DNA from 2 places in the Nocardiopsis sp. KDC1DS13DA1 genome. Region 1 is predicted to be linked to the other one. Evidence: riboswitches for the same ligand, from Rfam matches in the RefSeq annotation. Region 1 holds a riboswitch; the other holds the start of a gene.
The links. Region 1 has a riboswitch for thiamine pyrophosphate ahead of thiD (bifunctional hydroxymethylpyrimidine kinase/phosphomethylpyrimidine kinase). Riboswitches for the same ligand answer to the same signal wherever they lie in the genome.
Positions count from the first base shown of each region.

Region 2: it holds a riboswitch for thiamine pyrophosphate, as region 1 does, so the genes downstream of both, thiO (glycine oxidase ThiO) here and thiD (bifunctional hydroxymethylpyrimidine kinase/phosphomethylpyrimidine kinase) in region 1, are expected to answer to the same signal.

Region 1 covers NZ_JBVMUY010000021.1:123,814-129,113, reverse strand. Annotated here, with positions in the region: gene ACTVAJ_RS14385 (DUF6457 domain-containing protein) at 44-298, shown strand; gene ACTVAJ_RS14380 (alanine/glycine:cation symporter family protein) at 479-1,903, shown strand; gene thiD (bifunctional hydroxymethylpyrimidine kinase/phosphomethylpyrimidine kinase) at 2,005-2,808, opposite strand; TPP riboswitch at 2,797-2,896, opposite strand; gene ACTVAJ_RS14370 (DUF368 domain-containing protein) at 2,933-3,862, opposite strand; gene ACTVAJ_RS14365 (acyl-CoA synthetase) at 4,296-5,300, opposite strand, start outside.
Region 2 covers NZ_JBVMUY010000032.1:76,727-82,026, forward strand. Annotated here, with positions in the region: gene ACTVAJ_RS21390 (SDR family oxidoreductase) at 1-754, shown strand, start outside; gene thiE (thiamine phosphate synthase) at 778-1,470, opposite strand; gene ACTVAJ_RS21400 (Rv2175c family DNA-binding protein) at 1,647-2,024, opposite strand; TPP riboswitch at 2,126-2,238, shown strand; gene thiO (glycine oxidase ThiO) at 2,237-3,472, shown strand; gene thiS (sulfur carrier protein ThiS) at 3,463-3,678, shown strand; gene ACTVAJ_RS21415 (thiazole synthase) at 3,681-4,451, shown strand; gene pknB (Stk1 family PASTA domain-containing Ser/Thr kinase) at 4,716-5,300, shown strand, end outside.

The sequences.
Region 1 (5,300 bases):
GATCGCCTTCCGTAGCCGCATCACAACTCTAGGGAGTCGTTCGGTGACCCTCGTGGAATGGGCGGAGTTGGTCCGCGCCGAGCTGGACCTGACCGGGGCAGACCCCGTGGACAAGGCGGACGTCGACCGCGTCCTCGACCTGGCCAGGGACGCCGCGCACTCGGTGGCGCGCCCGGCGGCACCCCTCACCACCTACCTTCTGGGCGTCGCGGTGGGCCGGGGGGCGGACCCCGCCGCTGCCGCCGCGGTCCTCAGCAGGCTCGCGCTGGCCCAGGCAGGCGGGGACACGGACGCCTAGCGCGCGTCCGCAACGGTTACGACGGGTGACCGTGACGCGATCGTGACGAACCGCTGCAAATCTGACACCACCCCTGGGTGTCCCGGCCTGGTGGGCACCGTTCCCCCGTGAATGGCGACTCCGCCGACCGCGGGCACACGACCATCCCCCGGTACCTGATCGTGATAGGGAGATCCCCGCATGGATCAACTCCTCGACATGGCTGGCCTCGTCAGCACCATCATCTGGGGACCGTACGTCCTCATCCCGCTGCTGCTCGGCGTCGGTGTGTTCCTGACCGTCCGCCTGCGGCTGCTCCAGCTCTTCCGGCTGCCCCACGCCCTCTGGCTGGCCTTCGTCCGACGCAAGGAGGACGCCTCAGTCGAGGGCGACATCTCCCACTACCAGGCCCTGAGCACGGCGCTCGCCGCCACCGTCGGTGTCGGCAACATCGCCGGTGCGGCCCTGGCCATCGGGGTGGGCGGCCCGGGCGCCCTGTTCTGGATGTGGATCGTCGGCTTCTTCGGCATGGCGACCAAGTACAGCGAGGCGCTCCTGGGCGTCATGTTCCGCCGCACCGACGACAAGGGTGAGCAGAGCGGCGGACCGATGTTCTACCTCAAGTACGGTCTGCCGGGCGGGCTCGGCACCACACTGGGGGTGGCCTTCGCGGTCTTCGGCGCCGTCGCGGCGTTCGGTATCGGCAACGGCACCCAGGCCAACGCCGTCTCGCAGCAGATCACCAACATCACGCCGCTGGCGCCGTGGATGGTGGGCCTGCTCCTGATGGTCCTGGCGGGCTCCGTCATCCTCGGCGGGATCAAGAGCATCGGGCGCGTGGCCTCCGCCCTGGTGCCCCTGATGATCGTCGCCTACATCAGCATCGCCCTGATCATCCTCATCGTGAACTGGGCGGCCATCCTCCCGGCGCTCCAGCTCGTGGTCACCGACGCGTTCACCGGTACGGCCGCCGGCGGCGGTTTCGCCGGAGCGGGCGTCATGCTCGCCATCCAGATGGGCTTCGCGCGCGGCATCTTCTCCAACGAGTCGGGCCTGGGCACCGGCGCCATCGCCGCCGCGGCCGCCAAGACCAGGCAGCCGGTCCGCCAGGCGATGGTCTCCATGACCCAGACCTTCATCGACACGATCATCGTGGTGACGATGACGTGCCTGGTCATCATCACCACCGGGGTCTGGCGGGGGGAGAACAGCGACGACGGTTCGCTGCTGACCACGGAGGCCCTGACCGAGGGGCTCGGCTCCATCAGCCCCGGGCTGGCCCCGGTCGGCACCTACGTTGTGGCGATCGCCGTCGCGGTGTTCGCCTTCACCACCCTCCTCGGCTGGGCGTACTACGGCGAGCGGTGCGTGGAGTTCCTCGGCGGGCGCAGGCTGGTCCTGCCGTACCGCCTGGTGTTCATCGCCGTCATCTACGTCGGGTCGGTCGCCGCGCTGGACTCGGTGTGGCTGTTCAGCGACATCGCCAACGGGCTCATGGCACTGCCCAACCTCATCGGGCTCCTGCTGCTGTCCCCGGTCATCGTGGCCGAGACCCGGAAGTTCTTCGCCCACCCGGACTGGAAGGACCCGGACGCCGTCATGGACGACGTGAGCAAGGGCGGCTAGGGCCCGCTCTCCGGGAAACACGACGAGGGGGACCGCGCCCGGCGCGGTCCCCCTCCTTCGTGCGTCGCGGTGCCCGCCACCGCCAGAGGTGACTGTGCTGACTACCACCACAGGTGGAAGTGGTGCACCGGCCCCTGGCCGCCGCCCGCGTCGATCTCGTCGGCGCGCCGGATCGCCTCCGTCAGGTACGCCTTGGCGTCGGCGACCGCGGTGGCGGTGTCGGGGCGCTGCGGCAGGAGCGCGGCGATCGACGAGGACAGGGTGCAGCCCGTGCCGTGCGTGTTGCGGGTGGCCACCCGCGGGGCCCGGAACTCGACCGGCGCGGCGTCCCGGGAGACGAGGACGTCGACGCTCTCCTCCCCGGGCAGGTGGCCGCCCTTGAGCAGGACACGGCGCGGCCCCAGGTCCAGCAGCCGCTCGGCCTGGGCGTGCATACCCGCCAGGTCGGCGGCCTCGGACTCGTCCAGCAGGTCCGCGGCCTCGGGCAGGTTCGGGGTGATCAGGTCGGCGCGCGGCAGCAGCCGTGTGCGCAGCGCCTTGACCGCCGAGGGCTCCAGCAGCCGGTCACCGCTCTTGGCGACCATCACCGGGTCCACCACGACGTTGCGCAGCCCGTGGCGCGCGATCGCGTCCGCGACCGCCTCGGTGATCTCGGCGGTGGCGAGCATCCCGACCTTGACCGCGTGGACGGCGGCGTCGGTGAAGAGCGTGTCCATCTGCTGGACCACGAACTCCGCCGGGACGCCGTGGACGCCGGTCACCCCGCGCGTGGACTGGGCGGTCAGCGCCGCGACGACGGTCATCCCGTAGGTGCCGTGCGCGGAGAACGCCTTGAGGTCGGCCTGGATTCCGGCGCCGCCGCTGGGGTCGCTTCCGGCGATGGACACGATGTTGTACGCGCTCATGGGCGTCCCTTCGCTAGTGCTAACTAGGGCAGGTTCGACGGGTGTGTTCTCAGCCGGAGGGGATCCTCCGGCACCCCGCGCCGTCGGGGCGGTGCCGCCCCGGACGTTCTGTGCTGCTACGACCCTAGTGGACGGGGGTGGAGTGGTGCCGGTGGGAGGTCCCCGCCCGGTTTTTCTTGCGGTGCTCGTAGACGACGGCGGCCACGACGACGGCGAAACCGACCGCCATGAGGGTCACCGTCAGCGGGATCTCGGTGGGGGGGAGGATCTCGCGCTCCTCGGTCTGCCACGGCCACAGGGCGCGCAGGGACCCGGCCATGAGGCCGGTCAGGACGACGAGGGTGATGTGGTGGTAGTTCTCCAGGAGGAACTGGAGGAGCTTCACGAACAGGGAGAGGCCGGTGATCGCGCCCAGGGCGAAGGCCCCGATGTAGACGAGGTCGAGGCTGGCCACCGCGTCCTTGGTGGGCACGTACAGGCCGACCGTGACCAGGATGAACGAACCCGACACCCCGGGCAGGACGAGGGCGCAGATGGCCACGGAGGCGACGAGGAAGACGACCAGCGGGTTGGCGGGCAGGTTCGCGCCGGGAAGTCCCGTCAGTGAGAAGGCCAGGGCCGCGAAGGCCAGGGCGACGAGGTAGTGCCAGGCCTTCCAGGGCTTGCCCGAGCCGGAGTAGGGCACCCACAGGGAGGCGAGCACCAGTCCGAAGAAGACGGCGTGGGCGTACTGGGTGTGCTCCTCGACCAGCGGTGCGATGAGCAGCAGCGCCAGGATGAGCGCGACGGGCATGCCGACGAGCGCCGGGACGAGCACGCTCCAGTTCACGAGGCGGAACTGTTCCTGGGCGCGTTCTCTGCCCCGGCCGCGTGGGACGTCGGTGACGTAGCGCTTGATGCCGCTGACCATGTGGCCGGCGCCGCCGATCAGGTCGTCGTACAGGCCGACGATGAGTGCGACCGTGCCGCCGCTGATCCCGGGCAGGGCCTCCGAGGTGCCCACGGCCCCGCCGCGTACCGCGTTGAAGATGAAGGAGCCTACTGACTTGGCCATCTGAGTTGTGAGGCGCGAGCCCGGATGCTCCGGGAGGGGGCGCGCCGTCCTCCGTCCTAGTGGTGTCACCGTACCCACCCTCGACCGGGTGGAGGTGGCGTGTTGTCTCGCGGGGGTCTGGGCCCCGACCGTCGCCCGTTCCGACGCGCCGATCCCCTGGGAGGGTCCGCCTTGTGGTCCGGAACCGGGTGTGGGGGGTTCGGGGCGGCCGGGCGTGGTCAGTCTAGCGGCGCGGGTGGCTGGGCAGAGCGTCTGCGAGGGGCCTGAAAACGGGTTTCGGCTGGTTGCGCGGGCATTGCCTTGGTGGCCGAAATGTGGTGCTTCGCCGCACGGGGGTGCGGTGGTCCGCACCCCGTGCGGCGAAGCACCGCGCGCTCCCCGGGCCCGGGCTTCCCAAAGGTCGCGGAGGGTGTGCCCGCGGTACGGCGGAGGGTCAGAGGGCGGCGTGCTCCGGTGCCGTCCCGGCGGGCCCCGCCGCTCCCGTGTCCCGCCGCGCGACCGAGGCCGCCCACCGGTAGTCCTGTTTGCCGACCGCCGTCCGGCGGACCCTGTCCACGACGTGCACGCTGCGCGGGACCTTGAACCCCGCCAGGCGCCCCCGGCAGTGCGCGCGCAGCTGGGCGGCACCGAGTTCGGCTCCGGGAGCCAGGGAGACCAGGGCGGTCACCCGCTGGCCGAGCCGCTCGTCCGGGGCGGGGACGACGATCGCGTCCTCCACCAGCGGGTGCGCCTTGAGGACCGCCTCCACCTCCTCGGGGTAGACCTTCTCCCCGGCGGTGTTGATGACGACGCTGCCCCGGCCCAGCAGCATGACCGAACCGTCCCGCCCCCGGGTCCCGTAGTCGCCCGACAGCGCCCAGCGCCGCCCGTCGGCGTCGACGGGGAAGGTCCGCGCGGTCGCGATCGGGTCGTTGTAGTAGCCGAGGGGGATGCGCCCGGTGCGCGCGATGCGGCCGACACGGGTCGCCCCCGGACGCAGGGGGCGCAGGGAGTCGTCCAGCACCGCGATGCTGCCGCCCATGGTGAAACTGCGGCCGTCCCCGCCCCGGTCCTCGTCCTCGGGGGCGGTCGCGGACCCGCACACACCCGTCTCCGACCCGCCGTAGGCGTCGGCCAGGGCGATGTCCTCGCGCCAGGCCTGCCAGAGGGCCCGGACCGCGGGCGTGAGCGGAGTCCCGCCGGAGCGCACGGAGGTCAGTTCGGGGCACAGCCCGGGCTCGGTGAGCAGGTGCCGGGCGAGCGGGCGCGCCATCGCGTCCCCGACCAGCTGGACCACGTGCACGCCCTCGCGGTGCGCCAGTTCCAGCACCCGGTCCGGGGCGAAGCTGCGGTCGGTGGAGAGCACCACGCGCTTGCCGCACAGCATCATGCTCAGGGCGTTCCACTGCCCGGCGGCGTGCATGAGCGGTCCGAGGACCAGCATCCGCTGCGGGAAGCA
Region 2 (5,300 bases), on a different contig from region 1:
GTACCCGGGCAGCAGCGCCGCCATGGCGGCCTACGAGGACACCGCGGGCTTCGAACGGGCCTGCCGCGGGGTGGACACGCTGTTCCTCGTGTCGGCGACCGAGTCCCAGGACCGGATCGACGCGCACACGAGCGCGGTGGACGCGGCGGTGGCGGCGGGGGTGTCGCGGATCGTCTACCTGTCCTTCCTGAACGCCGGTCCCGCGGCCACCTTCACCTTCGCGCGGACCCACTTCTTCACCGAGGCGCACATCCGGCTGTCCGGTGTGGACCACACGTTCCTGAGACCCAGCCTGTACCTGGACCTGTTGCCGCGTTGGGCGGACGAGCACGGTGTGGTCCGCGGTCCCGCCGGTGACGGGCGTGTGGCCTGGGTGTCACGCGACGACGTGGCGGACGTGGCGACCGCCGTGCTGACCGACCCGGCGGTGGTCGCGGTGGCCTCGAAGGCGACCTACGACGTGACCGGCCCGGAGGCGCTGACCCTGGGCGCCACGGTGGACAAGCTGTCCTCGCTCACCGGCCGCACCATCCGGTACGTGCCGGAGACCTGGGACGAGGCGCTGGAGTCGCGCCGCACCAGCGGAGCGCCCGAGTGGGCGGTGGAGGGCTGGGCGTCGTCGTACGCGGCGGTCGCCACCGGTGAGATGGACGTGGTCGCGCCCACCGTGCCGAAGCTGACCGGGCACCCGGCCCAGTCCATCGAGGGGTTCCTGCGGCGCCACCCGAGCGCGCTGGCGCACGTGGCCGTGTGACGCCGCAGGAGGTGCGGGGCCGGTTACCCGGCCCGTTCGCCCCGGACCTCTCCGGAGGCGCGGGCGACCAGCCGGGCGCGCAGTTCGGCGGCGGCCGCCCTGGGGTCCTCCGCCTCCGTGACCGCCCGGACGACCACGACCCGGCGGGCCCCGGCGTCCAGGACCCGGTCGATGGTGGACAGGTCGATCCCGCCGATGGCGAACCACGGCTTGTCGGTGTCCAGCGCGGCGGCCGCCTCGACCAGTTCCAGCCCGGCCGCGGGCCGTCCCGGCTTGGTCGGGGTGGCCCAGGTCGGACCCACGCAGAAGTAGTCGCTGCCGATCTCGGCGGCTGAGGCGGCCGCGGCCTCGATGTCGTTGTTGGAGCGGCCGATGACCGGGTCCGCCCCGATGATGTCCCGGGCCATCGGGACGGGCAGGTCCCGCTGGCCCAGGTGCAGGATGTCGGCGCGTACCGCGCGCGCGATGTCGGCGCGGTCGTTCACGGCGAGCAGCGCGCCGTGCCGCTCGCAGGCCTCACGCAGCACCTCCAGGGCCGCGATCTCCTCACGGGCCTCCAGGCCCTTGTCCCGGAGTTGGATGATGTCCACGCCCCCGGCGAGGGCGGCGTCCGCGAACTCGGCGAGATCGCCGCGCCCGCGCCGGGCGTCGGTGCACAGGTACAGAAGGGATGCGTCCAGGTGCTTGCGCAGGCTGGTTCCGTGGCTGGTCCTCACGCTGCCCACCCTAGGGCCTGTGCCGTGGGCCACCCAAGGGGCGCCGCCGGGGTGCCTCGAGATGGGCGCGCCGCGGGCGTCCGTCGGGGCGGTGGCGGGCGAGGGGCGGGCGGGATCCCCGCTCCGGGGCACCCGGACACGGGCCGGAGCTCGGCACGGACCCCGGAGGGGTGCGGCTAGAAGGCCATCCCCTGGGCCCGGCGGCGGACCTCGGTGCCCCTGTTCTCCCGCATCGCCTGGATCGGCGTCCCCGGCAGGGAGTCGTCGGGCGTGAACAGCCAGCGCAGGGCCTCCTCGGTGGAGAACCCCGCGTCGGTGAGCAGCACCAGGGTCCCCGGCAGGCCCTTGACGAGGTCGTCACCGTCGAGGAAGGCGGCCGGGATGGACAGCTCTCCGGAGCGGACGACGCCCATCATGCGGTTCTCCCGGATCAGCTGCTTGATCCGGTTCGGGCTCACGCCCAGCGGCGCCGCGGCTTCCCTGAGGGTCAGCCACTCGCCGACCAGTGCGTCGATGTCGGGTTCGCGTTGTGTCACGTTCCCAATCTGCCACATCGGCGGAGGCAGCCGACACCCTCGCGCCCCCGCTCCGGGAGCCGCCGGGGAGATCCCCGTCACCGCCTCCCGACCGGGGTCATCTAGGATGAACGCGGAAGTGAACGTCCCGCGGGAGCCGGGTGGACCCGGCTGAGAGGGAGGCTGCTCCGGCCTCCGACCGCACGAACCTGATCCGGGTCATACCGGCGAAGGGAGTGGAGCACGGCGCCATGCGCACATCGAACGAGCCCCACCCTGCGGCCAGTCGTCCTACCAATGTCGGCGACCGGGTGGTCGTGATCGGCGGGGGCGTCATCGGACGGGTCACCGCCTGGCGCGCCGCCCAGCGCGGACTGTCCGTCACCCTGGTCGAACCCGACCCCGTCGAGGAACCCCGGCGCGCCCGGGCCTCCTCCGCGGTCGCGGCGGGCATGCTCACCCCCGCCACCGAGGCGGTGTTCGGGGAGGAGCGGCTCGTCGGACTCGGTGTCCGGTCGACGGGCCTGTACGCCGACTTCGTCGCCGAGCTGGAGCGGGCCAGCGGCGTGCGGGTGGGGTACCGCACCACCGGCACCCTCCTGGTCGCCTTCGACCGCGACGACCTGGCCGTCCTCACCGACCTCCAGGACCTCCAACGGCGCGTCGGCATCGTCGGCGAACGCCTCACCAGCCGCGAGTGCCGACGCCTGGAGCCCATGCTCGCGCCGTCCGTACGCGGCGGCCTGCACGCCCCCGACGACCACTCGGTGGACCCCAGACTGCTGCTGCGGGCCCTGGCCGCGGCGGGTGAACGGACGGGGGTGGCCACGGTGGCCGACCGGGCCGAGGAGGTCACGGACACCGGATCCGGGGGCGCCCCCCTGGGTGTGCGTCTGGCGGGCGGCCGCGTCCTGCCCACCGACCAGGTGGTCCTGGCCGCGGGCTGCTGGAACGAGCGGATCGCGCTCCCCGAGCCGGTCGTGCCGCACCTGCGCCCCGTCAAGGGCCAACTGCTGCGGATGCGCCCGCCCTCCGGCGAACCGCCGATCGTCTCCCGCACGGTCCGCGGCCTGGTCCGGGGGTTCCCCGTCTACCTCGTGCCCCGCGAGGACGGCGAGGTCGTCGTCGGCGCCACCCAGGAGGAGCTGGGGTACGACACCGCGCTGACCGCCGGAGGGCTCTGGCAGGTCCTGCGCGACGCGCGCGAACTCGTCCCGGGGGTGACCGAACTGGAGATCACCGAGACCTGCGTCGGCCTGCGCCCGGGTTCGCCCGACAACGAACCGCTCCTGGGCCCCACCCGGATTCCGGGGGTGCACCTGGCCGGCGGACACTACCGGCACGGCGTCCTGTTGACCCCGGTCACCGGCGAGGTCATGGGCGAGGTCCTGGCCGGCGGCGCGCTGCCGGAGTACGCGCGCCCCTTCGCCGCCGACCGCGAGTCGGGCGTCGGCCACACGAGCACGTGGGAGAAGCAGTGGAACTGATCATCAACGGCGACCGGCGCGAGGTCACCGAGGACACCACCGTGGCCGCGGTCGTGCGCGACCTGACCGCCGCCGGGGACGGCGAGGTTCCCGGCGGTATCGCGGTGGCCGTCAACGACGAGGTGGTGCGACGGACCGCCTGGGCGGACACCCGCCTGAACCCCGACGACCGTGTGGACGTCCTGACCGCCGTCCAGGGAGGCTGACCATGACCGACATCCTCGACGACCCGCTGGTGATCGCCGGCGCCTCCTTCGGTTCCCGGCTCATCACCGGTACCGGCGGCGCCCCCTCGCTGGAGGTGCTGGAGGAGGCGCTCGTCACATCCGGGACCGAACTGACCACCGTGGCGATGCGCCGGGTCGCGCCCGGCACCCGGGGGTCGGTGTGGGACGTCCTGACCCGCAACAAGATCCGCCCCCTGCCCAACACGGCGGGCTGCTTCACCGCCGCCGACGCCGTGCGCACCGCCAGGCTCGGCCGGGAGGCCCTGGGCACCGACTGGGTGAAGCTGGAGGTCGTCGCGGACGAGCACACGCTCCTCCCCGACCCGGTGGAGCTGCTGGACGCGGCGGAGCGGCTGGTCGACGAGGGCTTCACCGTGCTCCCGTACACCAACGACGACCCCGTCCTGGCCCGCCGCCTGGAACAGCTGGGGTGCGCGGCGGTCATGCCGCTGGCCGCGCCGATCGGCTCCGGCCTGGGCATCCGCAACCCGCACAACCTGGAGCTGATCGTCGAACAGGCCGGGGTCCCGGTGATCGTGGACGCGGGGATCGGCACCGCCAGCGACGCCGCCCTGGCCATGGAGCTCGGCTGTGACGCCGTCCTGCTCGCCACGGCCGTGACCCGCGCCCAGGACCCGGTGCGGATGGCGTCGGCCATGCGCGACGCCGTACGCGCGGGGCGCGGGGCACGGCTGGCGGGGCGGATCCCCGTCCGCCGACACGCCCGGGCGTCGTCCCCGGCGGCCGACTAGGGCGTGTGTGACGGACGCCGCCGGAGCCGCCGGCGGCGTCACGTACGGTGGGGAGCACGCGGTGCTCCCGGAGCGGCACCGCACGACCGACGACGACCCAGGCGCGAACGCCTCCCGCACAGGCGGTGCGGCACGGCGCCACCGCGATCCGCGGGGCGGCCCGGGCACGAGCTTCCGCTATCGTGTCGGTTCGACACCCGGTGTCGGGTACGCGCCACCGGCCGCGAACGCCCGCGCTCCCCGCAGCAAGGACACTACTCCGCCGTGGACATGACGACTTCCGATCCCCTCGTAGGCTCGACGCTGGACCGACGCTACTTCGTCGAGTCCAGGATCGCCGGTGGCGGGATGGCGACCGTCTACGTCGCCCACGACCTGAGGCTCGACCGGCGACTGGCGCTGAAGGTGATGCACCCGTCGCTCGCGCAGGACCCCACGTTCGTCCAGCGCTTCATCAACGAGGCCCACTCCGTCGCCAAACTCTCCCATCCCAACGTGGTCCAGGTCTTCGACCAGGGCGAGGACCAGGGCCACGTCTTCCTGGCCATGGAATACGTGCCGGGCCTGACCCTGCGTGACCGGCTGAAGGCCGCCGGGCGGCTGGGGCCGCGCCAGGCGCTCCAGGCGATGGCCCCCGTGCTGGCCGCGCTGGGCGCCGCCCACCAGGCGGGCATGATCCACCGGGACGTCAAGCCGGAGAACGTCCTCATCACCGAGGACGGCCGGGTCAAGGTGGCCGACTTCGGTCTGGCCCGGGCCGTGGAGCAGTCCAACCAGGGCCTCACCCGCACCGGCACCCTCATGGGTACCGCCGCCTACCTCGCGCCCGAGCAGATCGAGCAGGGCGTG